3 regions of the Clostridioides sp. LIBA-2809 genome follow, and region 1 is predicted to be linked to each of the others. Evidence: riboswitches for the same ligand, from Rfam matches in the RefSeq annotation. Region 1 holds a riboswitch; each other region holds the start of a gene.

Region 1 (11,220 bases):
ATATTCTTTACTCTTTCTAATATACTCTTTATCTTCAAAAATAAAATCAGATAGTATGTCTGCAAAAGAATTTATAGTCCATGGCTCTTTGTATTCATAAATTTTGTCCATAATGTTAGTATTGCTTGTAATACCATATCCTAACCTTAAGCCAGGCATACCAAAAAACTTAGTCACAGCTTTAATGATGAATATGTTTTTGTTTGATTCTATATATTTTACTAAGCTATACTCATTTTCATCTTCAACAAATTCCATAAAAGTTTCATCAACTATTAATAGCTTTTCGTGTTGACCTAATAAGTAAACAAGTTCCTTTAAGTCTTGAACATTCCCACTAGGATTATTAGGATTACATATAAATAAGCTGTCAAATTTTTCAATGTTCTTTTTTATTATATCTATATCAAGTTTAAAATTATTTTCCGAATCTAACTCTAATTCTATAATATCTAGATTGTTTAACTTAGCACTTCTTCTATATTCTGAAAATGTAGGATTTATTATAGCTAATCTTTTTTTAATACTCCTCATAAGCAAATAAATCACTTCTGTAGCACCATTTCCAGGTATTATAAAGTTTGGATTTATATCTATATATTTTGATATATTTCCTCTCAAGTTTGTATAGTTTATATCTGGATAATTCCTACACTCTTTTAATCCTCTTAAAATGTATCTTTCTAAATTTGGTAATACATTTGGATTTATATTTGAACTAAAATCTATTATTTCTTTTGGGTCTTTCCCATATAATTTTGCCATTTCATCTACATTGGCACCATGCCCTAAATCCTTCATCTATGTCCCCCTTAAGTTAGCAAACCATAATTTATATAATTAAGTTAATTAAAATCGCCCTACATAACATATATACTAGTGTAAATACTAATATAGATACAAAGGAAGATGCATACATAATTTTATTCGTTTTAATTATATCCTCTTTATCTATCTCCCTAAGCTTATCCCCTATTGTTGGCTTATATACTTTTTCTCCAAAATAAAAATTGGTACCTCCCAGTTGTATTCCTAAAGCACCAGACACTGCCCCCTCTGAAAAAGCACAATTTGGACTTTTATGATTCTTTCTATCTCTAATGGATATTTTAAAACAATTTCTATAGTTGTAACGTAAAAAGAAACTGCCAATTGTCATAAGAATAACAGATATTCTAGCTGGTATATAATTGGCTATATCATCAATCTTAGCAGAAGCAAAACCAATATCTTTATATTTCTCATTTTTATATCCAACAGTTGAATCTAATGTATTTATAGCTTTATACGCCATAGCAAGTGGTGCTCCTCCAATAAATGCATAAAACATAGGTGCAATTATACCATCTACAGTATTTTCTGCAACAGTTTCTACAGTCGCCCTTATTATCTCAGACTCACTTAAATTAGTAGTATCTCTACCTACTATATAAGATAACTGAGTTCTAGATTTCTCTATATCTCCAGTTTTTAATACATTATAAATTTTTAATGCTTCATCTTTTAAACATTTTGTAGCTAGTATTGTATAAATTAGAAAACTATTTACTGCAACACTCAATACTACATTAAAACTAAATAACTTCACTATAGCATAGGTTATTAAATACGTTATTCCAACAGTGATAAACCATAATATAAATCCGCCAAATTTTAATTGTTTATCACTCTTAAAAACCTTCCTTATTATACCTTGAGTAAAATTTATAAGCTTACCAATAAACCTCACTGGATGAGGAAAAGAATATGGGTCTCCTACAATTAAATCTGTCACATACCCTATATAAATAGATAAAATATTCATTTACTTATTTCCTTTATTCAAAAAATTTTCTATACAATTTAAATTATTATAAAAATGAGTATGAAGATATGTAGCTAAAGTGTTTCCTTTACTATAACCACCATCCCATTCTTCTACTATATTTCCATCTCTTTCTTTTTTCATCGAATATGCACACTTCTCATCACTCTCAAATATTGAATGATGAAACTCATGTCCTTTAATCGTCTCTCCCTTTTTAGATAAAAGAGTATTTTCTTTAGCTACACCAATACAGTATCCAAATCTCTTTAAAGAAGATGTCATCTTACTAATTCCACTAAATATACCAACCATATTAAATTCTTGTTCTTCTTGATTCAATAGTTTCTCACCTAGGTACATCAGTCCTCCACATTCTGCATAAATAGGTATATTGTTATTATGTGCTTCTAATATAGAGGTTCTCATTGACTCATTTGCTTCTAGTTCTTTTCCAAATATTTCTGGAAAACCTCCTCCAATATAAATATAATCTGAAGTTGGCACTGATGTATCTTCAAGAGGACTAAAATAATTTACTTCTAATCCAAGTTCTTCTAAAAGCTCTATATTTTCTCTATAATAAAAATTGAATGCCTTATCATATGCTATAGCTATTGATTTATTATTAACATGCTTTTTTATTCCATTATTTTCTATCAAAGTTTGAAAATCGAAATCACTCTCAAACTCATCACTTTCCGAGATTTCGATTATTCTATCAATATCTATATAACTTTCAATTTCATCAGCTAAAGTATAAAATTTTTCTCTTAGAGATTTCATCTCTACACTAGGAACCAATCCTAAATGTCTAGATTCTAAAGAAAATTTATTATTTGGAGGAAAATATCCCAATACTTCAACATTACAATATTTCTCTATAGAACTCTTAATTATTTGATAATGGCTATTAGTCTTAACATTATTTACTATGACACCTTTTATATTTACATCTTTATCTAATTCCTTATATCCTAGTACCATAGCAGCACTAGATGCTGCCATAGATTTTCCATTTATAACTAATATAACAGGTGATTTTAACACTTTCGAAGTATGTGAACTTGTACAGTTATCTAAATCTATTCCAAAACCATCATACAACCCCATAACACCTTCTATTACTGAAATCTCTGCATCCTTTGAGGACTTATTTACTATATACTTTATTTTTTCGTCATCTAACATATAAGAATCTAGATTTCTGGAATGTCTTCCAGTTATAAAAGTGTGGTATGAAGGGTCTATATAATCTGGCCCTACTTTATATGGCTGTACTTTCATATTTCTCTTGACTAAAGCTTGCATTATCCCTAATGATATTGTTGTCTTACCTACTCCACTACTAGTACCTGCAATTAAAATTTTTTTCATAATACACCTCCTACCTAAATTATAAATACAGAATCATTAATATTTCATAATCTCATATATTTTTTCTATATCTAAATGCTCTCTCAAAAAATCAGCCAATTTATCATATTCTTTATCTTTAAATTCATCAAAAGAGTTTACCTTGCTTTCTAATTCTTGTAGACCTTTTTTCATTCTTATATTATTTAAAATTTTCCTTGTAAAACTTATTTCATCGAAAATTCCATGAAGATAGGTTCCGATTACATTCCCATCTTTATTTATGCTTCCTTCAGTATAATTCACTTCTTCATCCAGTTTTTTTGTTATCAGGTCCAAGCTTCTTACACCATTACCTCGATTTGTAATACCCATATGGATTTCATAACCTTTGACTTTCTTACCTTTAAGGCCATTCATATATTCACCAGTACATTCAACAATAGTAGCTTCTACCTGTGTTGTAGTTTTTTCTTTCTCAAATATTGTTTCTGTATCTAAGAGACCTATACCATCAACTTCTTCAATTTCACTTTCAACATGGTAAGGGTCTTTTAATTTTTTACCTAGCATTTGATATCCACCACATATACCAAATATCAATTTACCCTGACTATATAAATTTTTAATTTGTGACTCAAGACCACTTTTTCTTATATATGTTAAATCATCTATAGTACTTTTAGTTCCAGGTATTATTACCATATCGGGATTTCCTAAAGATTCCCCATAATCTACATACCTAATACTTACATCTTCTTGCGTCTCAAATATATTGAAGTCTGTAAAGTTAGACATATGTGGAGTTCTAATTATTTCTATGTGTATATCGCTTTTATTCATTTTTTTCTTGAATCTAGTAGTCACACTATCTTCATCTTCTATTTTTATATCTGTATAAGGAACTACACCTATAACTGGTACTTTTATGATGTCCTCTAACATCTTTACTCCATCTTGTAAAAGCTCTTTTTTGCCTCTAAATTTATTAATTATTACTCCTTTTACTCTTTTTTTCTCATCTTCACTTAATAAAAGCATTGTTCCTACCAGTGATGCAAATACTCCACCTCTATCAATATCTCCAACTATTATTACAGGTGCATCCGCTATTTCTGCCATACCCATATTAGAGATATCTCTATCTTTTAAATTTATCTCTGCATTACTACCTGCACCTTCCATAACCACAATATCATAGGTTGAATTCAAGCTATCAAAGGTATCCTTCAATACATCTACCAATTCCAGTTTATAATCATGATATTGAGAAGATGGCATTTCCCCTATAACCTTCCCTCTTACAATAACTTGACTTTTGTTATTTCCAGAAGGTTTTAATAAAACCGGATTCATATCAGCTATTGGCTCTATTTTCGCCGCTTCGGCTTGAAACACTTGTGCTCTTCCCATTTCTAATCCTTCTTTAGTTATAAAAGAATTTAAAGCCATATTCTGAGATTTAAAAGGAGCAACCGTATAACCATCTTGTTTAAATATTCTACACAGCCCTGCTACTAAGATACTTTTACCTACATTTGATGCTGTTCCTTGTAGCATTATTTTTTTCCCCACTTTCTAACCCCTCCTTGTTAAAATTTACTAAAACACAAATAAAAAAAGTCCTAATGCTTCTAAAGATAGGACTTTTATACGTATTAATTAAAAATCTTTCACCCCGAAGACCTCTTGTTTTAAATTAAATTAGGCAGGTATCCTGGCTTAACTTCATCCTACTTCTATAACCTTCCCATCAAATTGACAGTGGTATTTATAGTTTCGTTGGTTTCACAGTAGCGGGGGCTGCAAAGGCATCTAACCTTTTTCCCTTTTAACATATAATTAAGAACCTAATTTTAATCTAATATTCTATTTTCATTGATATTCTTACAGACATATATTATAATACTTAATTTCAATTAAATTATATAAAATCTGTAAAATTCATTTTATCTACTACAGTAAATCCACTATTAACTTCTAAAACCGTAATAGATGAATTATCAATTTTAAAGTTCCAATGATATTTATAACTACCAGAAATCAAATGTGTTATTATATTTCTTATTGTTCCTGCATGAGAACATATAAGTATTGTTTTTATATCTGAATGACTATCATTTTCTAAAATTATATTATCAATCTCTTTTGCCACTCTTTTATAAGAGTCTATAAGACTTTCTCCACTTGGATATCTATAGTTGTTACCTTCTTCTATCATTTTTTCGAATTCTTTGGGATATTTGACTTTAATTTCCTCAAAAGTTATTCCTTCAAAGTCTCCAAAACTAATTTCTCTTAGAGTTTCTTTTTCTTCTATTTCTATTAACTTTAATCTTGATATTTTTTCTATTGTATCCTTAGTACGTGAAGATGGCGTCGTGTAAATTCTGTCTATATTTTCATGACTTAGATATTTAGTAATTTTATTTATTTGCAATTTACCTTCTTCACTAATACAACTATTTATGTGACCTGATAATCTTCCTTTTTTATTATCATTTGTCAATGCATGTCTTATTAATATTAATCTTATCATATTATCACCACTTTTTAGTTTTAAAAAAACATAAAAATTAACAAATATATATAAATCAAATATAAAAGTTCTGAAAGTTCTATTCCACAACCTAATATATCTCCTGTTACTCCATCAATCTTTTTATAAATATGTTTTTTGAATAATATTATAAATATAAAAACTACTATAGCTGAACCTAATATTTTAATCAATACTATATTAGGTAATAAGAATATAAATTTAGTAATAAGAATAACTATTAAAAATGTGTATATTATAGCTGTCATTAACATACTTGTAGTCAATTTGCCTATAAATAAATTTCCCATTCCTTTTTCTCTTGGTGTCACAGTTTTATATGTCAATAACATTACTCCTAATCTTGCAATCATTGGCATAAATATTATAATCCATAATGAGTTATTACTTATTATATTGTATATGAATCCAACCTTTAATAAAAGTACAAACATAATTGCTAAAAGTGAATTTGTGCCCAATCTTGAATCTTTCATTATTTCAAGCATTTTTTCTTTATCTCTATAACTGTATATTGCATCAAATGTATCTCCTAATCCATCTATATGGAGACCTCCAGTAATTAAAACACCAGCTAAAGTTATTATTATAGAAGCTATAAATGGCTCAAATAATAGTATAGAAATCCATCCTACTAAGTAGGTTAATATGCCAATGACAAAACCTACAAGTGGAAAATATACTATTGATTTATAAAATTCATCATCAAATCCTACATTTAATTTTATAGGTATCCTTGTTAAAAACTGTAGTATTAAAATAAATCTTTTCATAGATACATACTACTCCTTTATTTTCATGGGTATTCCACTAACTACAAAATAAACTTCATTACTTTTTGATGCTATGTATTGATTTATACGACCTACAATATCGGCATATATCCTACTAAGTTTATTCCCAGGAACAATTCCCATACCTAATTCATTTGTCACAAACACAAAGTATAGATTTGTTTTTTCTATTTCTTCAATAAGTTTTCTAACTTGTTCTTTTATGTACTCTTCCAATTTGTTTATTTCTTCTTGAGTAGACTCTTCTATATTTAGATTGTGTTTAAACATTAGATTATTTACTAATAATGTCACACAATCTAGTATAACAGTTTCATGTTCTTTGTATAGCTGTCTAATTATGGAATATATATCTTCATATATTTCATATGTATTCCAATTTCTAGGTCTATTCTCTTGATGTTTTTTTACTCTATCTTTCATTTCATCATCAAATGGAATAGAAGTTGCTATATAAGCTGTATTATTATTCCTGTTCAAACATAGTTTTTCTGCAAAGTTACTCTTTCCTGACCTAGCTCCTCCTGTTACCAGAATAATTTCACTCATCAAAACACTCCTATATATTAAATTTTTATGTCTTATCTTCCCATGTCAATTTCATCGAAAGTTGCCATATTCTTATAAGTATAATTTGAAGCTTCTATTATATTAAATGCTAAAGCAGCTCCACTTCCTTCACCTAACCTCATGTCCATATTTAGTAAAGGGTCTAATTTCAATATATCTAAGGCTCTTTTAGTCCCTGATTCTGCTGACGAGTGAGATGCTATCATATATTCTCTAGTTTTTGGATTTATCTTATATGCAATCAATGCTGCTGCATAAGAAATAAATCCATCTATTACTACTGGAATTCTATTAGCACTACATCCTAATATAACACCTGCCATTGAACCTATTTCAAATCCTCCTACTTTAGATAAAATATCTACTCCATCAGTTGGATTTGGATTATTAATCTCAATAGCCTTTCTAATTACTTCAGCCTTATGTTTTAGTCTTTCTTTTTTAAGACCTGCACCTATACCAGTAACTTCTAATGGGTCACATCCTGAAATCACAGATATTATTGCTGTACTTGGAGTAGTGTTTGCTATACCCATCTCTCCAATACCAATAAGCTTATAATCTTTTTCTATACACTGTTCTGCTATTTCAATTCCTATCTCTAAGCATCTAATAGCCTCTTGCTTACTCATAGCTGGCCCTTTCGCCATATTTGATGTTCCTTTTCTAATCTTATAATCTAATACTCCATCTAGTTTTTCATCACAGTTTATTCCTACATCTACAGCTACAACATCTGCCCCTACAAATTTACTTATTACTCCCACTCCACACAGACCTTTTGAGAAATTTGGAAATTGTAGTTTTGTTATGTTTTGAGGGTCAGGTGCTACTCCTTCTTCATATACACCATGGTCTCCAGCAAAAGCTATTATAACTTTTTTACTTGTATCAAAATTTTCATTGCCAAATATTCCTGATAATTGCATACAAATATCTTCTATTTTCCCTAAGCTTCCAGTTGGATGTATAAGCCTGTCCAATCTCTGCTTTGTTTTTTCAATAGAAGAATTATCTAAAGAATATATATTTTTTGATATACTTTCTAATAAACTCATTTTCTATCCTCCCAACATTTTTTTGTTTTTTAAATTATCTTTTTAGATAAAAAATACTCTTATTTTCTAAAAATTTCAACTTTTTATTTTTATTTTTACATATATACAAAAATTATTCTACATTTTATCTGTATTTCCTTTATTTTACATTATGAATTTGCATACAATCCGATGGTTTTTGTAAAAATATATTTAAAAGAACTTTAAGGAGATGATATTGTGGATGATTTTTCTAAATTAAAAAATTTATATGAAGATGGATATAGATGTATTTATCATGACTGTGTAGATAATAATTATACTATCTACCTTAAGAATTTTTATACGGAAGGTTCAGAAACTATAGAGTTGAGTAGCGAATCAGATTTCTCACAATTCAAAGATTATATAGATGGACTTAGAATGTCTTAATCACTATGAAACCCATTAAAATAGGGAGTTTAACAACTCCCTATTTTGAAGTCACAATTTTTTTTATAAGCTTTAAAAGTTCGTCTCGGTTTACTTCTCTTTCATTTTTTCTGTCCTTATACTCTTGAAAGTTAACAACTTTTGTATTTGGTTTCTCCATAAACTCACTTCCCATTTAACATTATTAACTTATCTTAATATATTTTATTCTATACAATTTATCTATTTCCTTCTATTTATAATACAAAATTTCTTAAATAATCCCAAATTTTCAAAACAAAATTTTCAAAATATACTAAAATCTACCTTTCAAATATAATATCAAATAAAATTTAATAATCCTTATACTTTATAGTATAATATACTCATAAAATATAATAAAGGAGATTTTAAATGAATATCTTACAAAATGAAAAGTTAATTATAGAATCAAACAGTTCTGGTGCTGAACTCACTAAAATATTTTCTAAAGAATATAACAAAGACATTCTTTGGAATGGCAATAAGAAATATTGGGGTAGACAATCACCTATATTATTTCCTATAGTAGGTAAACTTTTTGATAATGAAACTATAATAGAAGAAAATCTATACAGCATGACTCAGCATGGATTTGCTAGAGATATGGAATTTGAAATTGTAGACAAAGGAGATACATTCATATCTTATAAGTTAATAGACAATGAATCTACCTTAAAAAAGTATCCATACTCTTTTGAACTAATTATAAATTATACATTAAACAATGACAGTATAAATATAGAGTGGATTGTAAAAAATACTGACTCTAAAGATATATTCTTTTCTATAGGTGGACATCCTGCATTTAATATTCCTTTTTTTGAACAAAATGGTTTTTCTAAATATCATCTTGAATTTAAAAGAAGAAATGATGTGGAAAAAATCAATTTAAATGGTTCTTTTACTGATGATATAACATTTATTGGTGATTTAAAAAACTTACAGTTAAATCCGGAACTGTTCAAGAATGATGCCTTGATATACACCAATATAGATGAAGTATCTATATGTAATAATGATGGTAGCAAATATATAACTCTATCTATGTTAGATTTCCCTCTAGTTGGTATTTGGACTCCTTATTATAGTGAGTCTAATTCTACTGCTCCATTTTTATGTATAGAACCTTGGTATGGTCTTGCTGATAGTATGTATTCCAATAAAATTTATAAAGACAAGAAATTCATTAATAAACTTAGTAAGGGAAAAGTTTTTACTGCTTCTTACAGTATAAATATACATTAAATAAGAGTCAGTTACATGTGTTACCAAAGTTATAAAATATGTTAATATAAGTTAGTATAATAATATGAAGTGGTATTATTTAATATTCCTTAATCAAAAAATATTACTGGAATACAAAATTCCAGTAATATTTGATAACTAAATAATATGTTTTTACATAAGCCTATAAATATCTTATTTTTTATGGCTTAACAATACATACTTATATACGTTTTTTTAATTCTATTTAGAGCCTCATTTAATGTTTCTTTAGGACACCCTATATTAAGACGGATAAACCCCTCTCCATCTTTTACAAAGTAACTTCCAACTACCATAGTTAAATTTGCATGTCTAAAAAACTCTTTCGATTCTTCTTCATTTCTAAATACTTCTCTCACATCTATCCAAGCTAGAAAAGAAGAGTCTGATTTCATAACCTTAGCTTTTGGTATATATGTCTCAAAAAACTCATAGACTATTTGAAAATTATTTTCTACATAATTGGTCATTTCATCTAACCATTTTTCACTTTCATTATATGCCGCAACAATTGCTGGTATTGCAAATACATTTGGAGAAGTTATTGAGTTACTTTTTAGTCTTTCTAACAAAATTTCTCTAACTTTTAAATCTCTTATTAGTACATAAGATGTTTTTAATCCTCCTAAGTTGAATCCTTTATTAGGAGATACACAGATTATGCTATTTTTATAAATTTCTGGATGAGAATTCCATAAAGACACAAATCTATGACCTTTAAATACTACATCCCTATGAATTTCATCACTTACCAAAAGTACATTATACTTTAAGCATAACTCTGACACTTTATACAGTTCTTCCTTTGTCCATATACGACCTGATGGATTTTGTGGACTACAGAATATAAATAATTTTATATTTTCGTATTTCATTCGCTTTTCTATATCTTCTAAATCTAAATAATATCTATTATTATCTAATTTTAATGAACTACAGCATAACTTTCTATTATTATTTACTACAGCTTCTGCAAAAGGGTCATAGGCAGGTGTATTTATCAATACACCATCTCCTTCTTTAGTGTATGCTTGGACTATATAATGAAGAGTTGAAACAGTACCAAAAGTTAACTTTATCCATTCTTTCTCTACATATATATCAAATCGTCTTTTGTTCCAATTTATAACAGCATCATAGAAGTCATCTCCTATAAAAGTATAACTATAATCTCCTACTGAGGCTCTTTTTAAGATAGCTTCTTTTATGGTAGGAGCACATTCAAAATCAATATCAGCTAAATCCATAGGAATTGCATCTTCATTTAAGTCAAACTTTTCTTTAATTACATGGTTGCTCCATTTCCTACAATTCCCCTCTTTACGATTTAATACTTTGTCAAAATTATATTTCATAATTTTATTCTCCTAATATCATAAA
Region 2 (11,220 bases), 670 kb from region 1:
CAAAATGACCCCGTAACTTAGGGATAAGGGGTGCCACCATCCGGTGGCCGCAGAGAATAGGCCCAAGCGACTGTTTACCAAAAACATAGGTTTCTGCTAAGTCGCAAGACGATGTATAGGAGCTGACGCCTGCCCGGTGCTGGAAGGTTAAGGGGATCTGTTAGAGCAATCGAAGCAGTGAACTTAAGCCCCAGTAAACGGCGGCCGTAACTATAACGGTCCTAAGGTAGCGAAATTCCTTGTCGGGTAAGTTCCGACCCGCACGAAAGGCGTAACGATTTGGGCACTGTCTCAACAACAGACTCGGTGAAATTGTAATTCCGGTGAAGATGCCGGATACCTGCGACAGGACGGAAAGACCCCATGGAGCTTTACTGTAGCTTGACATTGGGTCTTGGTACTACATGTACAGGATAGGTGGGAGGCTTTGAAACCAGGACGCCAGTTTTGGCGGAGCCATCCTTGGGATACCACCCTTGTAGTACTGGGATTCTAACCATAGGCCATGAATCTGGTCTTGGGACACTGTCAGGTGGGCAGTTTGACTGGGGCGGTCGCCTCCCAAAAGGTAACGGAGGCGCTCAAAGGTTCTCTCAGTACGGTCGGAAATCGTACGTAGAGTGTAAAGGCAAAAGAGAGCTTGATTGCAAGACATACAGGTCGAGCAAGGATGAAAATCGGACTTAGTGATCCGGTGGTTCTGCGTGGAAGGGCCATCGCTCAACGGATAAAAGCTACCCTGGGGATAACAGGCTTATCTCCCCCAAGAGTCCACATCGACGGGGAGGTTTGGCACCTCGATGTCGGCTCATCACATCCTGGGGCTGTAGTAGGTCCCAAGGGTTGGGCTGTTCGCCCATTAAAGTGGTACGCGAGCTGGGTTCAGAACGTCGTGAGACAGTTCGGTCCCTATCCGTCGCAGGCGTAGGAAATTTGAGAAGACCTGTCCTTAGTACGAGAGGACCGGGATGGACGTACCTCTGGTGTACCAGTTGTTCTGCCAAGGGCATGGCTGGGTAGCTATGTACGGAATGGATAAGCGCTGAAAGCATCTAAGCGCGAAGCCAACTTCAAGATAAGATTTCCCACCGCAAGGGTAAGACCCCAGAAAGACTATCTGGTTGATAGGTCGAAGGTGTAAGTGCAGCAATGTATTTAGCTTATCGATACTAATAGGTCGAGGACTTGACCAAATTATTTGATGTTCATTCAGTAAAATATATGTGTAGTTTTTAGAGTGCTAACTCTAAAGAAACTAGTATTGCTAGATTCTAATAACTTAATAGATATATTAAGCATAGAAATTATGTGGTTACAATAGCAGAGAGGATACACCTGTTCCCATTCCGAACACAGAAGTTAAGCTCTCTAGCGCTGATGGTACTTGGTGGGAAACTGCCTGGGAGAGTAGGACGTAGCCACGTAATTTTTTTTATTTATTAAGTTTCTTATTTTTAAAGTACTATTTTTAAAGTGTGTTATAAATACTTTGTATAAATACATATAATAGTTTAAAGAGATTGATTCTTTAAATATAGGGTGTAACTCTTATAGATATGTACTTTTAAATAAGAAAGGAGATAGATAAGTAAGTGTCTGTAATCAATAGTTTTATTTTACAATATGGATTAATCTCTGTATTTGTATTAATTATGATTGAGTATGCTTGTTTTCCATTACCTAGTGAAGTTGTTTTACCATTATGTGGAGCAATTGCTGCAAGAAATCATTTTGGATTTTTGACAATTCTAATTTTAAGTATAATTGCAGGTATACTTGGTTCAATATTTTGTTACACAGTAGGAAATTGGGGTGGTAAATCTATCATAAATAAAATAGTAGAGATATGTCCAAAGGCAAGAAAAGGAATATTTGCATCTCAGGACTATTTTAATAAATATTCTTCTATTTCTGTTTGTGTATGTAGATTAATTCCATTATGTAGAACATACATATCTTTTATAGCAGGTATAGCAGGTCAAAATATTATAACTTTTGTAATATCATCTCTTGTGGGAATTACCATATGGAATACTTCCTTAATTAGTATTGGGTATATTTTCTCAGAGAGTTGGGTAAAAATAATGTCGCATTATAATGATTATAAATTCCTAGTTCTAATTATACCAATATCTATAATTATCATTGGGTTTGCTATTAAGTCATATATACATAAAAAACATCACAAGATAAGATTATAAAAAAATAGTAGATTTTCTCATTATTTTCTATACTTACTGTAAGATTTAAATGCTTGAGTTAATTTCTAATAATCAAAATCCCCGTTTTTAGCCTAGTGTGGAAACGGGGATTTTTAATGCCAAATAGGTAGTGAATATGTTGAATTTAATAATGAAATAGCATATTAAGTAGTAATTAATATATAATTAATTATCAGTTTTATTTTTATATATGGCTATTTTTTCTTGAATATCCAAGTACACTTATTGCAAAAGAAACAATGAATAAGGTTATAACTGTGATGCAAGTTACTAACAAATAGGATTGTGTTGAAGTTGGAATAGCGGAAAATCCAGGTCCATCCTCAAAATATTTGATGAAATAGAAAATAGGAACGACGAAAAGTAATCCTAGTGTCTGTGCTGAACGGAAGCCAAACCAATATGTAAGAGGTAAGCAAATAGCAGTGCAAGTAAGTGGCAAAATAATTGAAGCAATGATAGATAAGCCCAAGAGACTGATTTCAAAATTACTATAGAAAATGCTGCTCATTAAACTAAATATAATGCTTCCAGATAAACTGAAAACCAATGTGCATATAACAGAAATATACTTGCTTGCAACTACAGAATATTCACTAACAGGCATAGCTAATTGGTATCTTTTCCAGTTTACATTTTCATCACTTGCAAAACTTATAATATTTTGCATACCTATTGTAATAGAAAACATAATTGAAGTCATTAGCCCAGCATATATTCCCATATTCATAATGAGAAGGATAATAGCCGCTATTGAAATTATAATAAGTTTCTTATCAATACTTTTAAAAAAGAGATAGAAGTCTTTGTAGATTAATCCTCGCATAATATTCCTCCTTTGATATAGAAAAGCATAATATCTTCCAATGTTGCACTATCAACAATTACATCCTTATATTTTCTTCTTGTAGTCTCTTTATTATCAACTAAGCATTCTATACTTACATTTGTTTGTCTGCAAATAAGATAATCATCTTGTGAGATAGTTTTAAATTTTTCTTTTCCACATCTAATAATTCCATAATTGTAGATTAAGTTATCTTTTTGTTCTTCAAAAACAATTTTTCCTTTATGAATTAATACTACATAATCTGCAATTTTTTCTATATCTGATGTGATATGAGATGAAAAGAAAATGGAGTGTTCCTCATCTTGGATGAACTCTAAAAATAAATCCAAGATTTCATCTCGGCTAACAGGGTCAAGCCCAGTTGTTGCTTCATCTAGAATTAGAAGCTTTGGTTTATGAGCTATAGCACATATAATAGATAGTTTCATTTTCATTCCTTTAGAAAATGAGCCAATAGGTTTTTTAAATGGGAGATTGAATTTTTCTAGATAATGTTTATAAAGCGTATCATCCCATGATGTATATATGCCAGAGAGGATTTTTCCAATATGTTTTGCAGTAAAAATCTCATGAAAATTACACTCATCAAAGACAATACCGATATCATTTTTAATTGAATATGTTGTATTGTCTACTCCAAATATTTCAATTTTTCCAGCGTCTTTTTCAAATTCATTTAATATCAAGTTGATTGTTGTACTTTTTCCAGCTCCATTTTCACCAATAAAACCAACAATTCTACCTTTTGGAACCCGAAATGAAATATCTTTTAATGAAAAACCATCAAAATCTTTATATAAGTTTTGAACTAAAACATTATTATTTTCCATAGTTTCACATCTCCTTAATCTTCATAGAATAATTTTAGAATATTTGTCATTTGCTCATAAGATATACCATGTGTACGACCAATTTCTGAAACTTTTTGTAATAATTCTTCTGCTATTCTTAACTGCTCTTCTTGAATGAACTCTTTATTTTGACTAGAAACAAAACTACCTTTACCAGAGACAGTTTCAATAAATCCATCACGAGTTAAATCCTCATATGCCCGTTGAACAGTAATTACACTTATATGTAAATCTTTTGCTAGACTTCTCATAGATGGGAGCATCTCACCAGCAGATAACGTTCCATTCATTATAAGATTTTTAATCTGTAAACATATTTGTTCATATATAGGTTTATCACTACTGTTGCTAATGATTATTTCCATTTAATCCTCCTATACTGTACTTACTGTACTTATTGGTTAAGTACAGTATAGGCTTATAAATAAGTATTGTCAAGATAATAAATATAAAAGAGAGAATAATGCAATAATTGATATATTGGTCAATATATTGTGTATTTTTCACAGATACAGTATGGTTGTCCATCATAAGATATATCTATAAAGTTCAGTATATGACTATTGAAATAAGCTATAACCTGACAATTTTCAATTATTTCCGTAAAAAAATCTATAAGATATATCTACAGGTAATTTTTTCTTTAAAATAGAGAAAGAGGTATCATTAATTTATAAAATCGATTTTAGCTTATATCCTTTTATGCTAAAATGGTGTTAAGAAATGAAACAAATACTATTTATATAAAAGGGGTAAGAATATGGATATAATAGATAATCTAAGGGTACAAGGGGTAGATGAGAAACTTATTGAAGATGTACTGTATTTTAGACGTTATTATGCTCTAGAGAAAAATTTAGAATACAGGGTAACAAAGTCTAAAACTTATTTTTATGGAAGAGATATTTTGTCTATGTGTATAGCAGCTATTTTAGAAGAAGAAAATATATTATTATCAGGACCAAAGGCAACAGGAAAAAACTTACTTGCTGATAATTTGGGTGAGATATTTAATAGACCCCAATGGAATACATCATTTCATATAAATACAGACAGTTCCACACTTATAGGTACAGATACTTTTATAGATAATGAAGTTAAACTTAGAAGGGGTTCAGTCTATGAATGTGCCATCAATGGGGGCTTTGGTGTATTTGATGAAATTAACATGGCAAAGAATGATGCTATAGTTGTGGTACATTCAGCTTTAGATTATAGAAGATTGATTGATGTTCCTGGATATGAAAGAGTCAACCTACATCCAGCAACAAGATTTATTGGAACTATGAATTATGAATATGCAGGAACAAAAGAACTTAATGAAGCACTAGTATCTAGATTTATGGTAATAGATATTCCTCCTATAGAAGAAGACAAGTTAATGATGATTTTAAAAAATGAATTTTCAGATGCTAATGAAGAAAAATTAATGCATTTCGCAGGAATATTTTTAGATTTACAATTGAAGTCTCAAAATGGTGAAATATCTAGTAAAGCTATTGACTTACGTGGTCTTATGGCATCTCTTAAGGCTATAAGAAGAGGCTTGAAACCAACTCTTGCAATTAATATGGGGATTACAGGAAAGACTTTCGATATATATGAAAAAGAAATGGTTGGAGATGTAATTAAAACTAGAATACCTAATAAATGGGAGAGTACAGATGTATTTCCAATAAGTCATATTTAATATAGGTGAGATTATGAAATGGATATATGATGATTATGAATTTGAAAATAGAGCTAATAACTTATCTTGGACAATAGCTGGTGATTACAATGAGAATATAGACATATCAGAAAAAGATTACTCATCAAAAGAAATAGGTCTATATTTTGCAATAATTGCAGGAGCTAGAAGAAAGTATGTAGATTGGGATATAGTTAAAAAATATCTTACAAATAGAATTAGAAAAGGATATGAGAAAGATATTATATTGGGTCTAATTCAAGTTATATTAAATACAATAGTTGAAGAAAAAGCCATTAAAGATAGGCCAGGAATAGAAGATATAAGAAGAAATGCTTATAAAGATATTGTTTCACGTTTTACCAAAATACACAACGACAATATTATGGATAAAATTAAATATGCATTTGTACTTTATAATATGGACAAGCATCCAGCATTAGACAGTTTGACTAGAAGAATAGTTAATGACATAAGGAATGTAGATACAAATCAAGATATTATGGAGATTTTAAAAGCATTAGATGTTATATATTTAACTTATTTTGAATATATATTAAATGGAGAAGAAAGTAGTTCTACATATGATGAAAATAATGTAAAAGATGTTGAAGTAAACTTTGATACATTTGCTGACTTTATGTATGAAGAACTTTATAGTGAAGAAGAAGAAAATATTATTGAAAGTGATATAGATTCTATATCTTCATCTATGCTTGTAGAAGGAGTGGGAGATTTTGAAGATTCTCAATCTAGTAATTCAGCAGATAGAGTTATATATGTTGATGAAGAGACTGCAAATAAAATATATTCAAAGATAGAACATTATTATGGAAAAACTTATTTGAGTAAAGGTGAAATTAAGAAGATTGAAACACAAAACTGTAGAAATGTTCATGAAGGGTGTAGAATCCACTTTACGGATGGAGTTCTTAGAAGTGAGTGTAATAATGTATTCCAACTAAAATATGTAACAAGACAAAAAGAAAATAATTTAGGAAAATTTAGAGAACATGCTAGAATGTATAGACAGCAGATAAAAAGATTAAAAGAAAGTTTAGCTAGAATTTTAATAGAAGAAAATGCTAAAACTAGAGTGTACTCTGATTGTGGCACTATATTAGCAAATAGAGCTTGGAGAGTGGGTAGAAGTAATAATAATAAAATATTTTATAAAGATATAGAAAATGAAAAAGGGAAATATGTTATTGATATATTATTGGATGCAAGTGGTTCTCAAAGTAGAAATCAAGGAAATGTAGCAATTCAGGCTTATATAATAGCAAATGCTCTAACAGAAGTTGGTATACCAAATAGAGTTATGGGATTCTCTAGTTTTTTAGACTATACAATATTAAAAAGATTTAAAGATTATGATGATAGTTTAAAAAATAGTGAAAATATCTTTGAATACTTTTGTGCGGGTAATAATAGAGATGGTTTAGCTATAAAATCCATATGTAGTGGTCTAATAAATAGAGATGAAGAAAATAAAATTTTGATAGTTCTTAGTGATGGAAGACCAAATGATGTAAAGATAGGAAAAAATAGTGAGAGAACCTTAAGAGGAGAAAAAGCTTATAGAGGTATAATTGGTTTGAGAGATACAGCAAATGAAGTAAGAAAGGCTAGAAAACAAAATATATTGGTATTAGGAGTATTTACAGGGAAAGAATCAGAGCTTGAAGCTGAAAGATTAATATATGGAAATGATTTTATATATTCAAAAGATATAACTAGATTTTCTGATGTGGTTTCAATGTATTTGAAGAAGATAATTAGAAATTAATTAAAGTTGTAAAAAATAATTTATATACATAAAAATATAAAAACAAATAAAATCTGTAAAAAATGTAGAAATTTTCACAGAAAAGGTATACAATGATTTATATAGAAAATGATTTAAGAATAATTTAAAAATTAAATATATAATATTATAGGTTCTTCAAGCAAGATTAATAGGGAAAAAGGTTAAATTCCTTTACAGCCCCCGCTACTGTGATGCAGACGAAACTTTTGTTAGCCACTATGATGATATATTTTTATATTTCATGGGAAGGAAGAGGAGTAGGAAGAAGCTAAGTCAGGAGACCTGCCTAAAATATTAAAGTAATTTCTTCGGGGATGGAGAAAGTTTCTTATAATAATTATACAGATATGTTTATTTTATGTGTTTGTATTTGGATTGTCAAAAATTAGAAGCCTAACCATCGAGTTAGGCTTTTTTATTTTTAAAATAAATCAGACATGTATTATTTATATTTTAATTATTAGAAAAGGGAGAGAGGGGATAGTAAAATGAAACAAAATATCAAATTAGGGGTTATAGCTGCACTTATGTTAATCATTTTAACTCCAGTTACATCAAATGCAATGCACATAATGGAAGGGTACTTACCAGTAAAATGGTCTATAGCATGGGGAGTTATATTTATACCATTTTTCTTAGTAGGACTAAAATCGATAGGAAAAATAGTAAAGCAAGACCCTAAAAAGAAAGTATTATTAGCACTATGTGGAGCATTTGTATTTGTGTTGTCAGCACTAAAAATACCTTCAGTAACAGGAAGTTGTTCACATCCTACTGGAGTAGGTCTTGGAGCAATAATGTTTGGACCAAGTGTAATGTTTGTTCTTGGAACTATAGTTTTAATATTCCAAGCATTACTATTAGCGCATGGAGGAATAACTACTTTAGGAGCTAATGCTTTTTCAATGGCTATTATAGGACCAATTATATCATTCTTAATATTTAAAGCATTAAAGAAAAAAGACGGAAATAATGCAATACCAGTATTTCTTGCAGCAGCAATAGGAGATTTGGCTACATATACGATAACTTCGATACAGTTAGCACTGGCTTTTCCAGACCCATCAGGTGGAGTGATGGCTTCAGCAATTAAGTTTTTAGGAATTTTCTTTATGACTCAAATACCAATAGCAATAGCAGAAGGTATACTTACTGTAATTGTATATAACTTAGTTACAGAAAATGGAGAAAAAAGCATACTAGAAAATAATGATAAAGGAGTTAAAGCTAATGAGTGCTAAAACAAAAACGAAAACTAATATATTACTACTTTTATTAGTAGTGGCTCTTATTATATTCCCATTACTTGTTAACTCAGGTGCTGAATATGGAGGAGCAGATGGTGAAGCTGAAAGTGAAATTACTAAAATAAATCCAGATTATGAACCATGGTTTAGTAGCCCATATGAGCCACCAAGTGGAGAAATAGAAAGTTTATTATTCTCTGCACAAGCAGCATTAGGTGCTGGTGTAATAGGGTACATATTAGGTGTTCAAAAAGGAAAGAGAAGCTAATTATGCTTATAATTGATAAATATGCATATACAAATAGATTAAGTAAAGTAAATCCAAATAAAAAAGTAGCCATAGGAGTAATCTTTCTGATTGCTTCTATGGTAATAAAAAATATATTTGTTTTAAGTGGAATTATGATTTTAATGAGTATTTTAGTTGTTTGTGTGGCTGGAATAGATTTAAAGAATTATTTAAAATTACTTAGAATACCAATGTACTTTTTATTTCTTAGTATAGGAATAACTCTTGTAAATATATCTTTTAATAAGGCAGACTTATTATACAGTTTTAAAATTTTTAGTTTCAATGTAGGAATATCAAAAGCATCTATTGACATGTCTATTCACGTGTTATTTAGAGCTATGTCTTGTTTGACTTGTGTGTATTTTTGTATACTTACAACACCTTTTAATCAATTAATATTCTTCTTTAAAAAAATGCATTTGCCTGATACTTTTGTTGAATTATCAATGTTAATATATAGGTTTATATTCATATTTTTAGAAGAATTCTCAGAAATATATAAATCACAAGAACTAAGATTTGGGTACATAAATTTAAAAACTTCATATAAATCCTTAGGAATTCTTGGAAGTATGCTGTACAAAAGACTTATGACAAGGTATGATGATATGTGCATATCATTAGACATAAAATTGTATGATGGTAAATTTCACATAGTAGGGGATAATGATGTTTAAAATAAATAATTTAACTTATCAATATGAAAAGAATGCTAATGCATTATTAAACATTAATATGGATTTCTCCAAGGGAAATGTTATAGGTATAATAGGTTCAAATGGTTCAGGAAAATCAACATTATTTATGAATTTAATGGGTATATTAAAGCCTACATCTGGAGAAATTCTTTTTAAAGAAGAAAAATTAAAATATGATAAAAAAAATTTGTATAATCTTAGAAAAAATGTAGGTATTGTCTTTCAAGACCCAGAGAAACAAATTTTTTACTCGAAAGTATACGATGATATAGCATTTGCAATGAGAAATATTGGTATAGATGAAAAAACAATCAAAGAGAGAATAAACAAAGCTCTAGTAGCTGTTAATGGAATAGATTTTATAGATAGACCAGTACATTTTTTAAGTTATGGTCAGAAAAAAAGGGTAGCAATAGCATCAGTTATAGCAATGGAAAATGAAATTATATTGCTTGATGAGCCTACAGCTGGTTTAGACCCAGTAAGTACTAGGTCTATTGTAGATATAATAAAGGGATTGAATAAAGATAATATAAAAATAGTAATATCCAGTCATGATATGAATCTAATGTATGAAATATGCGATTACATATATGTATTGGATAAGGGGATTTTAATTGATGAAGGAAAAGCAGAAGACGTATTTGTAAATGAAAATAACATTATACAAGCTGGCTTAGAATCCCCATGGTTAGTAAAGATACATAAAAATATGAATCTACCTTTATTTAAGAAAGAAGAAGATTTGTATAAGTACTGGAAAGAAAGAGAACTTAATACAAACAAATAATTAAGCCCTAAACCTATTTTAAAAAAATAGATTTATATATATAATAACCCTTAACCTAGACCCCTTAAAGGTGCCTTATGATTCCCCAAATCATAAGGTTATTTTTTTTATTAAGTAGTAAAATAAATTATATGGAAAAGTGTTATTTAATTGTAATATATTGGAAATAATCTATTAGTATAATACATAATTATAATTTGAAGTAATTCATATTTTAGATTAAAATATATTTATGGCTGTTAACAGGAGGAGAAATATGAATTTAGATACATTAAATCCTGCTCAAAGAGAAGCAGTAGAAAAGACTGAGGGTCCAGTACTTATACTGGCTGGAGCTGGTTCAGGTAAAACTAAGGTATTAACAACAAGAATGGCATATCTTATAGAAGATAAAGGTGTACAACCACCAAATATATTAGCTATAACATTTACAAACAAAGCTGCAAATGAAATGAGAGAGAGAGTTGAACAAAATATAGGCTCTGAAACTAAGGAAATGTGGATAAGTACATTCCATTCTTGTTGTGTTCGTATACTAAGAAAAGACATAAATAAGATTGGTTACAACAGGAGTTTTGTAATTTATGATGCTGCGGACCAAGTTACATTGGTTAAAGACTGTCTTAAAGAACTAAATTTAAGTGATAAGGTGTTTGAGCCAAAAGCAGTTATAAGTGCCATTTCAGGAGCAAAAGACAAGCTTTATACTCCAAAACAGTTTAAAGATATCAACATGGCAGATAATAGAATGAGTAAGATTGCAGACATTT
Region 3 (11,220 bases), 500 kb from region 1:
TATAGCTGAAGAATTTAATGAAAATAGATGGAAAGAATCAACTGCAGGAATTCACTTTTTTCTAACTAGAGAGGAAGCTATAGGTTATTTATAAAGGAATACTTTTTTATAACACCATACACAAAATAAATAAACAGTAAAAAAAGAGTATCTATAATAATGTTTAAAAACTATTAAGATACTCTTTTATATTTTTTGTAGTCTGCAATTACATTTTATTTTACAATCTATAGTAAATTATCTGTCTTGATACTATCCATAATTTGTGAAACCTTATCTATATATTCTATATCATTACCAAGACTACTATAATACTTATTGCTCTCATTCCTATTCCTAAATGAATAAACTTTTTTATCCAATTTTAAAGCCTCTTTTATAATGTCTATATTTTTTTTATTCGTTTCTCCTACGCTAAACCCTGTATCTATTATAATCTTAGAATCATTTAAATTTCTAATAGCTAAATCAAAACTCTCATTAGTTATTGGCTCAAATGGCTTTTCTGTAAACATCTTTATGCCCATAGTTCTGCCAATTTCATAATCAATATCATTTTCATGTATTATTCCAGAATATAGACCTATACCTTTTTTAGTAAAAGCTCTATAAATTGGTGTAGCTTTACCACCACCACCAATTATAAAAACTTCATTTTTAGATTTATTACTAATCTCTACTGAACCTAAAAGACTATTAAAATTTTTATCATCCAATTCATAAAGTGAATTTATAATATCTTCATCCACTACATCTTCAGGTTGACCATAAGCTATGACTTTATTATTCTTTATAAGAGCAACTTTATCACAACTTTTTAATGCTATATCAATTTCATGCAATGAAAGTATTACTGAAATTGATTTTTCCTTACTTAATTTTTTTAGTATATTTATAAGCTCTAACCTATGCTTTATATCTAAGTGAGTTGTTGGTTCATCCAATATAATTATTTCTGGCTCTTGAACTAAAGCTCTTGCAACTAATACTTTTTGTTTTTCTCCATCACTTAGTTCGTCAAAATATCTTTTCTTTAAATGTAATGCATCTACAGATTCTAATGCTTCATCTACCAGTATTAAATCTTTTTTGGATAGGTTACCAAAAAATCCTGTATATGGATACCTTCCTATATTAACTATATCTTGTACAGTCATTAAATCACCTAATAATCTATTTGTAAGCACTAAAGCCATTTTTTTCGATAATGACTTTCTTGATATATGATTTACATCTATGTCATTTAGATATATCTCCCCTTTTATTGGCGTTATAAGTTTAGATAAAGACCTTAATATAGTAGTTTTTCCAGCTCCATTACTTCCTAAAAGACATAATATCTCTCCATTTTTCACCTCTATATTTATATCACTCACAACTACTTTTTTATTATATCCTACACTTAAATTATTAGTTTTCAACATATCTAAGCCCTGTCCTTCCTTTTCATCAATAGCATTACTACAATTGGTGCTCCTAATAAAGATGTTATTGTGCTTATTGGTAATTCTATTGGCGACAGAATTACTCTTGATATTAAATCACAAAGAGCTGTAACTATACTTCCTAAAAAAATTACCACTGGTATTAGTACTCTATTATCTGATGTCTTAAATATCAATTTTGAAACTTGTGGTACTGCAAGTCCAATAAATCCTATAGGTCCTGCAAATGCTGATACTATTGCTGCTAGTATACTAGATATAAATACTACCAAAAATCTAAAAAATTTTATATTTATACCAATACTTTTAGCATATTCTTCTCCTAATAAAAAAGCATTTAGAGGTTTTATTATAAAGATACTCATTAAAAGACCTAGAACACCAATCAATATAAGTATCTCTACTTTTTCCCAGGTAAATCCAGAAAAACTTCCCATAGACCAAACAGTGAATTCCTTTAATTTTTCACTATTTGCAAATGATTGTAGTACATTAGTTATACCACTACACACATATCCAGTCATAATTCCTATTATTAAAAGAGTCGTTATATTCTTTACCTTACTTGCAAATAAAATGACTACAGACATTACAATCAAAGCTCCTATAAATGCTGCCACAAATATACTCATTGAAGTTATATTTTCAAATCCTAATGTATATCCACCTAAAATCATAAGCGCTACTGATAAAGTAGAGCCTGAAGATACACCTAATATATATGGTTCAACTATTGGATTCTTAAAAAATATCTGTAGTAAAATTCCTGATACTGCTAAACAAGCTCCACCCACCATAGTTGCAAGTACTCTTGGAATCCTTATGTTGTATATTATTTTATAGTGTTCTGTATTATCCATACCTCTTAATACAACATCTATTATTTCTTTAAACTCAATTTTTACAGAGCCAAATGCTACACACACTAAAAAAGTAAGTATCATGCCTATAATTAGTCCTATAAATATTGTAGTATTCTTTATTCTCATTTTATTGATAAAATCCATTTATATACCCCTCTTAACAAATCTATATTAACTAAAATCCATAAAACTCATCTTTTAGTGTCGTATTATATATTATTTATCATAATTTATATAATGTTTAATTTTTTCACCTGTAGCTCCTGGATGAAACATCTCAACTAAATCTACTATTAATTCATCAGTCTTATCTACTGATTGATAATAATCTGGAGCAAATACCCACAAGTTACCATTTTTTACAACATCCAAATCAGCCAATACAGGTGCACTAGATTTTATAGACTCTAAGTTTGGTGCATAATCTGAGCTTGATGAGTATACAAATATATCTGCATCCTTTGCAACTTCATGTAGTTGTTCAATACTCACTCTTCCTTCATTTGAATCCATTGAAGCACATGCATTTATTCCACCAGCCATTCTTATCATATTATCTACATATGAATCTTTAGGTGCTACATAAGCATTTCCTTCATATACAGATGCCCATACTACCTTAGGCTTGTTTTTGTTTTTTATTTTTTTACTTACTTCTTCTATCTTTTGTACTGTCTTATTTAATTCACTAGTGGCTATATCTTCTTTATCATAAAATGCAGCTATTAAGCTTGTCCATTCCATTCTTCCAAATGGATTTTGCTCTTTATATTCATTATCTACAACATAGTTAAGTCCTAATTCTTTTAGTTTATCAATAAATTTTGTATCAGCTTCTGATAAACCACTACTAACTATAGTTAAATCAGGGTTTAAATCTACTATTTTTTCATAATCTGGTGCTAAGTTTGAACCAACATAATGTATCTTTCCGTCCTTCATCAAATCTTTAATTTCTTTGATAGTCCAATACTGTTCCTCTGTTGTTACTGCTTTTATGCTATCTAGCTCACCTATTGTTCTTAGAGAACAGGCTTGTGTTGTAGATGCTATTAAGACATTATCTACAGGTGTTCTAACTATATTAGCATTTTTATACTTTTCAGGAACTTCAATTTTTTTAGGGATTAAAATTAGTTCTCTTTTATCTCCATCAGTTACTTTTTTAATTCCATCCTCTAAGTCTTCAACACTAAACCCACTTGCATATTTTAATTCTAACTTCTTACCACTACTAACTTGTGCATTCTCTTTATCATTTTTACTACATCCTATAAGACCTCCTACTAAAATAACTATCATAATACTTAGAAAAAATTGCTTTAAAACATTTACTTTAAATTTCATCTCTTTCACTCCAATATTTTATTTTTTATAAGTGGTTAAAAATTCTAATAACATATACTTTTAAAATATATCTCATTAGAACTATATTAAAGTCATCTTTAATAATTATAACCTTTTAATAAAATAAAAAACTTCTCCTAATTTAGAAAGGAGAAGTTTATATATCAATTTTACAAAAAATGAATTGATATTTCATTTTATTATAAATTACAATTTCCACCCTAAATTGAACCTATGTAATACTGGGCAGGTCTCCTGACTCACGGCTTTTCCTCTATCGTCCTTCCCAAAACTTTTCATATAAATCTCAGTGGATTTTGATTTCGTATCCGTATACAGTAGCGGGGGTTGTAGTGAACTTACATCACTTTCCCTATTAAACTAATATAGTACCCTAGTATCATTTTATTTAATTTTTATTAACATAATTGTAGTTTATTGTTGACCACTTTGCAAGGTTGATTTAACATATAAAAAAAGAGTGTTTAAAATGACTATAAAAATCAGTTTAAAACACTCTTCGTTTTTTACTATATATCTAATTAACCAGTTAACATATATTTAATTCATTCATTAATTTTTTAATCTCATATACTTGATTTTCATTTGGCTTTATAAAAGGTGCAGTCATATAATCACTCACTTGTAAGCCTCTAATATTCATTGCTTTTTTCATTGCTGGTATAAATGGGTTTGTTATTAAATAAAAATCCATAGCTTTATTTATATATTTTTGAATTTCTATAACCTTATCCATATCTCTATTATTATAAGCTTCTGCCCATTTTGAACAAACTTCTGGAATTAAATTTGATAGACCTCCTATACAACCTGCTCCTCCAGACATTAGATTATGTATAAAGTTTTCATCATAACCACTATATATCTTAAAATCTGGAAACTCTGCTTTCATAGTATTTATTAAATCTCTAGTGTGTCCCATCAAAGTTACTGTATCCTTATAACCAACTATATTTTTATGCTTTCTTACAAGTCTTAATGTAAGTTCTGGACTCAAATCATAACCAGTTCTATCTGGATAATTATATAGATATATTTCAGCTTCTGTATTTTTAGCTATTTCGCTATAAAACAACTCAATACTGTCATCATCAAGAGAGAAATAATAAGGGCTTATTATCATAACTCCATCTGCTCCACTATTATGTGCATAATTTGAAAGCTCTATAGACTCTTTTATACTCATACGGCTTGTACCTATAAACACTTTTACTCTCTTATTAACATGATTAATTACTAAATCTATAAGTTCTTTTTGCATATCCATAGACATATTAAAGAACTCTCCAGTACTTCCCATTACAACTAGGCCATCTACTCCTCCATCTATAAGATGGTCATAGACTTTCTTATTTCCTTCTTTATCTAAATTTCCTTCTTCATCAAATATTGTAACCACTGGTGTCAAAAATTCTGCTTTCATAATTTAAACTCCTAAAATTTATTTTAATATGTTCATTTAATACATTCAGGTTCTGCCTTAACATTACCTATATTAAAACATTTACTTAATGTAATTTCTTAAAATTCCAATACTTTCAACCTCACATTCAATTACATCTCCACTACTCATATATCGAGGAGGTGAAAAACCCATACCAACTCCAGAAGGTGTACCAGTAGCTATAATATCTCCAGCCTCTAAAGTCATACCTTTTGAAAGTTCTGAAACTATGTCTGAAATGTCTGATATGAATAACCTTGTATTAGAATTTTGTCTTTCTTCACCATTTACTCTACTGCATACCTTAAGTTTTACAGGAAAAGAAATTGCACTTTTATGTACGATACATGGCCCTAAAGATGTAAATGTATCTAATCCCTTTCCTCTAAACCATTGAACATGCTCTTTTTGTAACTTTCTAGCAGAAATATCATTTATAACAGTGTATCCAAAGATATAATCTTCGACCTCTTCTTTTTTAATATTAACACCTGTTTTACCTATTACTACTCCAAGTTCAACTTCATAGTCTAATTGACTATTTATATCAAAATGACCATCTATCTTATCTTCTGGGCCTATAGCTTTTGTAACACGTTTTGTAAAATAGACTGTTTTTTGTGGTTTTTCAAAACTATCATCAAAGTGAGTTTGAGTTTCTTCAAGATGGTCTTTATAGTTCACTCCCACACATAAAATATCGTGTATAGGTTTTTCTATAGGAACATGTATAATACATTCTTCTCTTTTAAAAACATCATAATTATGGAATATATCTTCCTTTATAGTACTTTTCAGTCTAATGATATCGTCTTGAGATATATTTTGAATTAAATCATTTAAGTTCTTAAAAGATTTGCTAAGATTTAAGGAATTAATATCTATAATAAATAATTCATCTTTAGAAAAAACTCCTATTCTTTTACATTCATTTTTTCCTTCAGTAAAACTGACAAACTTCATAATCTCACCCTTTATTAAAATTCTATGTATTCGTTTTTTAATTAAATCTTATACATAGTTACATACTCTAGCTATTGCCATTTCAGTATATCCAAGAGACTCAGCCTTTGATTGTTTTCCATTTGCTACATCTACAATCATATTTAATAAATCATCTGTTAATTCTTCCATTGTTTGTGGACCATATATAACTGGGCTAGCATCAAAATCCATATTGTCTTCCATATTTGCAAAAGTTATTTTGTTTCCAGTTATCTTTATTACAGGAGCTATTGGATTTCCTGATGGAGTTCCTCTACCTGTACTAAATACTACTATTTGAGCTCCTCCTGCAACCATACCAGCGACAGATGAAGCATCATTTCCAGGTGTATCCATTATAACAAGACCTTTTTTATCAATCTGTTTAGCATAATCATACACTTCACTTATTGGTCTATGACCACCTTTATGTATACAACCTAGTGATTTTTCTTCCAAGCTTGTCAAGCCACCAGCTATATTTCCAGGAGATGGATTTCCTTCTCTTACCTCTTCTCCAACTAATTTTAACGAATTTTCATATCTATGCACTATATGTAATATTTTTTCTTTTACTTCTTCATTTACTGCTCTTCTAGCTAATATATGCTCTGCTCCTATAAATTCAGTAGTTTCACTTAAAATTGATGTTGCTCCTAAATCAACAAGTCTATCACTTAATTCACCTATTAGTGGATTTGCTGCTAATCCACTTGTTGGGTCAGACCCTCCACACTCAGTTCCTAGTATAATCTCAGATATTGGGAATTCTTCTTTTCTAAGTAAAGATGCCTCTTGAGCCATTTCTCTAGCATAACGAACAGCCTTTTCTATGGTTTTCAAAGTCCCATGTTCTTCCTGTATTACAAGGGTTTTTATTGGCTTGTTTGTTCTCTCTTTTATTGCCTCTACTACCAAATCATTTTGGCAATTCTCACATCCTAAAGATACCACTATTACCCCATATACATTTGGATTTGCTGCATATCCAGCCATAACATCCATAGTCAATTGTTGGTCTGAATTTACTTGTGAACATCCATTTTGATTATTAAAAGTAACTGCTCCTTGAACTTGAGACGCTATTATTCTAGTTGTATCTGATGCACAAACACTAGTAGGTAATACTAATATGTGGTTTCTTATACCAACTCTTCCATCTGGTCTTTTATATCCATAAAATTTCATACTGATTTCCTCCTAAAATAGTCTATATACCTTCTGTAATTTTCATATATTATAACTTTTTGTTACACTCACTAATCAAATAGATAAAATCTTATTTGATAATAATTAAATACTAAAAGACAATGAATTTAACTTCTATAAATTTATAAATAAGTATTATTTTATACATTGCCCATAGCTTGTTTGTCCAAATCCTCTCTAACACTTCTAACATTATGAATATGTACATGTTGACCAATCTTTATTTCCTGATTTGCTTCTCCTATATGCTCTCCATATTTAGTAACTTTGTCACCTTCAGCCATATCTTTTATAGCCAATTTATGATAAATAGTTATATCATCTAATGCTTTAATTGTCTTTATTGTTTTATCTTTTAATTTAAAACTAATTTCGCTATTCTTAGTTATTGCTTCAATAGCTACTGCAACGTTATCTTTTTCATCAATTATCACCGCATTTATCATTATTCTTACTCTCCTTTGTAAATAATATAATTTTATTAATACCCTAAAATCTAATTAAAGAATTTGCTCTTTCAATAGTAACTCATGTAATATTAAGCTGTTATTGTCCCATCCTCATTTTGTTTTGGAAACTTAGGACATCCATACTTCTTAGCCCACCAACTAGTTATAAGAGGAACTAATATTGCAGTGACAACTACTGCGGCTGCTACTTGAGTTGTTGCTGTTGCAACATATGGTTGCCATGATGGGTCAACTAATGCAACAGCAGCGGGTACAGCAATTGCATTTCCAGCAGTTGTAGCTACAGCCCATCCTGCATATCCTGGACGTTTTCCTATAAATTTATCACAGAATACTATAAATATACCTCCTACAAACACAGATATTAATCCAAGTATTACTCCTGATAATCCTCCTTTTAGTATACTTGCAAGGTTTATACTACTACCTAGTGCAAATCCTACAAAAGGTACAAGCAAATTACATCCTGGCTCTAAAAATTCTTTCATTTTTTTATCAAAATTACCTATTATCATACCAACAAGTATTGGTACTATTGCAGCCAATAAAGACAACAAAGGAACATTTGCAAGACCTGAAGTCCCAAGAGCTATTAATGTAAAAAATGGTCCATCATTTAAAGTAAGTAAACTCATAGTTGCACAATCTGTTTCATCTCCATATGAAGTCATCAATGAAAGATATATACTACCATTACTATTTGTAACTGCACTTATAACAGCCAATGTTGTAAGACCAAGTACTCCATCCATTCCAAATAGTTTACCTATAAGAATACCTATTAAAGCACCTATAGCAAATTTGGAACCCAGAAGTATTCCACCTCTTTTTAAAACTTTTGGCATTTCTCTAAATTGAAGTTGAGTTCCTAAGCACACCAGTTGAACTCCAATTATAGTTGCAGACCCAACACTTGAAAATACTGCTGTTGTAAATGAACCTATTTGCACAATATCTGGGCAAAATGTATTAATGAAAGCTGCTATAAACATTGGAACTATCATCATACCTGCAGGAATTTTTTTAATAAAATCCATTATCATAAAGTTACTCCTCCTAAAACATGATATTTAATTACTCTTATTAAGTTTTTAGCTTTAATTCTAACGGCCGTTTCAGTTCGTATTTAAGAACTAAGTTTTTATTTACGAATCTTTGAATTAATGATAGCATTTTCCTATTTATGAGTCAATAAAAAAAATAAATTTTTGTCAAAATTTTTTCAAATTATCTGATAATATACTATGTATTATCAAATAGCTTCATTATATGCAAAAATACAAAGCACTCAAAAATATATAGTGCTCAAAACTATAAAATTTTTTATACAATTCGAATAATAGACAAATTATAAGATATAATTCACAATATTTTGATATATCTATATAAAATACAGCTATTAAATAGATTCTCTTAAATTATATAACTAAATATCACCAACTTTCTTTAGGTATATTTTGGAAATTAATGTAATTATTTATGTAGAACCTCCTAAAAAATATCTACCAGTCTTTGAGTCAAGAGCTTATTTATGTACAAATCTACATATTTATTTTCCACATTGTAAAATATCACATAGTGTGCTAAAATCAACATATTCTAATACTTTAAATTAATAAAAAGAGGGGGGAAATTTATGACTTCAGATAATCATCGCCCAACAGCTAGGATATTAGATATTTTAGAAGCATTAGCTGAGTCCGAAAACGGATATACTCTCACAGAAATAGCAGATGCTATTAATGCTCCAAAAAGTAGCATCTTTCCTATAGTTCATACACTTAATGCTAGAAAATATATTACTATTGATAAGAATACATCCAAATACTCTATAGGGATACGTTCTTACACATTGGGGTCTTCATTTTTTGAAAAGAGAACTATTTTCAATTATGTAATTGAAGAAATGACTAATATAGTTAATTCTTGTTCTGAAACTTGCCAGCTTGGTATCCTTGACAACAATGAAGTTCTTTATGTTGGTAAAGTAGATTCTCCAGAACCAATTAGACTTATTTCTTATGTTGGTAAAAAAATACCTGCTAATTGTACAGGCCTTGGAAAAGCTCTTTTATGTGATTTTGATAAGGAAACACTAATAAGTTTATATCCAGATGGTTTAAAAGGCTTTACAGAAAAATCAATTACAGACTTTGATGTTTTATATGAGCAACTTCTTGAAGTTAAAAAAACACAAATAGCTTCAGAATGTGAAGAATCAATGCAACATCTAAAATGTCTTGCTGTGCCAATAAGAAAAAATGGATGTATAAGAGCTGCTGTTAGTGTAACATTACCACTGTTTAGAGCTAATGAAGAAAAAATAGAACTGATAAAAGAATTACTTTTAAATGCTCAGAAAAATATTCAATCTATGATGGAAGAACGCAATGAAGATATTATAATAAATTAAGTTAATGTTTAACAGATACGACATATTGAAAATTGTAATAATTAAAAATTCTATTTTAAACTGGCATATTTATTTGATTTATACAATAAAAAACAAAGCTACTGATTTAACTACAGTAGCTTTGTTTTTTTATGATAATTTTTATTTTTTTATTGACATGATAAAAATACTATGTTAAATTCTAATCATAATCGTATTTACGAATTAAGTTCTTATATAGGAACCTGTATATCTGTATTAATCTAAGCCATAATTATATGATAAACAAGCTAAAGAAAGATTATTAGATATATATTTCTTATATAAAAATCAATTTAAAATAAAAGGAGATTTTAGTTATGAGCATTTATTATGTCCCACCAATAAATTTACTTGGAAAAGGATGTCTTAATGAAGCTAAAGATTCAATTAAATCACTGGGAACTAAAAAAGCATTTATTGTTAGTGATAAATTTCTAGTTTCAAATGGTACTGTAAAAAAAGTAACAGATATTCTATCTCAGATAGGTGTAGATTTTGCTATTTATGATGAAGTTAAACAAAATCCAACTGTAACTAATGTAAACAAAGGACTTGAAATATTAAAGTCAGAAAATTGTGATTTTGTTATTACAATAGGAGGGGGTTCTCCACAGGACTGTGGTAAAGCCATTTCTATATTAGCTACTAATGGAGGAGATATTAGAGATTATGAAGGTGTCAACAAAACTTCTAAAAAATGTCTTCCTATTGTAGCTATAACTACTACTGCTGGTACATCTGCTGAGGTTACAATAAACTATGTTATAACTGATGAAGACAGACATGTAAAAATGATAATGGTTGATACTAATTCATTAGCTACAATGACAGTAAACGACCCTGAATTAATGATTAGTAAACCATCTAATTTAACAGCAGCAACTGGTATGGATGCATTAACTCATGCTATAGAAGCTGTAGTAGCTAATGGAGCTTATGATGTTACAGATTCGACTGCCTTATATTCTATAAAACAGATATTTAAATATCTTCCAAGAGCTGT

The links. A riboswitch is a leader RNA that binds a small molecule or an ion and turns the genes downstream of it on or off. The one in region 1 is predicted to bind cobalamin.
Region 2: it holds a riboswitch for cobalamin, as region 1 does, so the genes downstream of both, ACTG44_RS02220 (energy-coupling factor ABC transporter permease) here and ACTG44_RS18915 (cobyric acid synthase) in region 1, are expected to answer to the same signal.
Region 3: it holds a riboswitch for cobalamin, as region 1 does, so the genes downstream of both, ACTG44_RS16720 (ABC transporter substrate-binding protein) here and ACTG44_RS18915 (cobyric acid synthase) in region 1, are expected to answer to the same signal.

What each region holds. Positions count from the first base shown of each region.
Region 1 is NZ_CP197004.1:4,020,061-4,031,280, forward strand. Features, by position in the region: gene ACTG44_RS18900 (pyridoxal phosphate-dependent aminotransferase) at 1-801, opposite strand, end outside; gene cbiB (adenosylcobinamide-phosphate synthase CbiB) at 833-1,804, opposite strand; gene ACTG44_RS18910 (cobyrinic acid a,c-diamide synthase CobB) at 1,805-3,181, opposite strand; gene ACTG44_RS18915 (cobyric acid synthase) at 3,218-4,735, opposite strand; cobalamin riboswitch at 4,851-5,029, opposite strand; gene ACTG44_RS18920 (histidine phosphatase family protein) at 5,085-5,699, opposite strand; gene cobS (adenosylcobinamide-GDP ribazoletransferase) at 5,720-6,493, opposite strand; gene cobU (bifunctional adenosylcobinamide kinase/adenosylcobinamide-phosphate guanylyltransferase) at 6,503-7,063, opposite strand; gene cobT (nicotinate-nucleotide--dimethylbenzimidazole phosphoribosyltransferase) at 7,096-8,142, opposite strand; gene ACTG44_RS18940 (hypothetical protein) at 8,362-8,553, shown strand; gene ACTG44_RS18945 (aldose 1-epimerase family protein) at 8,947-9,819, shown strand; gene ACTG44_RS18950 (MalY/PatB family protein) at 10,008-11,195, opposite strand; gene ACTG44_RS18955 (aminopeptidase P family protein) at 11,200-11,220, opposite strand, start outside.
Region 2 is NZ_CP197004.1:387,677-398,896, forward strand. Features, by position in the region: rRNA gene ACTG44_RS02180 (23S ribosomal RNA) at 1-1,193, shown strand, start outside; rRNA gene rrf (5S ribosomal RNA) at 1,308-1,424, shown strand; gene ACTG44_RS02190 (DedA family protein) at 1,593-2,201, shown strand; gene ACTG44_RS02195 (ABC-2 transporter permease) at 2,407-3,048, opposite strand; gene ACTG44_RS02200 (ABC transporter ATP-binding protein) at 3,036-3,902, opposite strand; gene ACTG44_RS02205 (GntR family transcriptional regulator) at 3,917-4,288, opposite strand; gene ACTG44_RS02210 (AAA family ATPase) at 4,684-5,613, shown strand; gene ACTG44_RS02215 (vWA domain-containing protein) at 5,627-7,402, shown strand; cobalamin riboswitch at 7,535-7,727, shown strand; gene ACTG44_RS02220 (energy-coupling factor ABC transporter permease) at 7,912-8,664, shown strand; gene ACTG44_RS02225 (energy-coupling factor ABC transporter substrate-binding protein) at 8,654-8,938, shown strand; gene cbiQ (cobalt ECF transporter T component CbiQ) at 8,941-9,639, shown strand; gene ACTG44_RS02235 (energy-coupling factor ABC transporter ATP-binding protein) at 9,632-10,450, shown strand; gene ACTG44_RS02240 (DUF3553 domain-containing protein) at 10,707-11,220, shown strand, end outside.
Region 3 is NZ_CP197004.1:3,521,764-3,532,983, forward strand. Features, by position in the region: gene ACTG44_RS16705 (pentapeptide repeat-containing protein) at 1-94, shown strand, start outside; gene ACTG44_RS16710 (ABC transporter ATP-binding protein) at 228-1,424, opposite strand; gene ACTG44_RS16715 (FecCD family ABC transporter permease) at 1,427-2,452, opposite strand; gene ACTG44_RS16720 (ABC transporter substrate-binding protein) at 2,525-3,655, opposite strand; cobalamin riboswitch at 3,884-4,068, opposite strand; gene ACTG44_RS16725 (dihydrodipicolinate synthase family protein) at 4,206-5,099, opposite strand; gene ACTG44_RS16730 (fumarylacetoacetate hydrolase family protein) at 5,181-6,083, opposite strand; gene ACTG44_RS16735 (UxaA family hydrolase) at 6,132-7,292, opposite strand; gene ACTG44_RS16740 (UxaA family hydrolase) at 7,454-7,759, opposite strand; gene ACTG44_RS16745 (2-keto-3-deoxygluconate permease) at 7,852-8,826, opposite strand; gene ACTG44_RS16750 (IclR family transcriptional regulator) at 9,420-10,196, shown strand; gene ACTG44_RS16755 (iron-containing alcohol dehydrogenase) at 10,535-11,220, shown strand, end outside.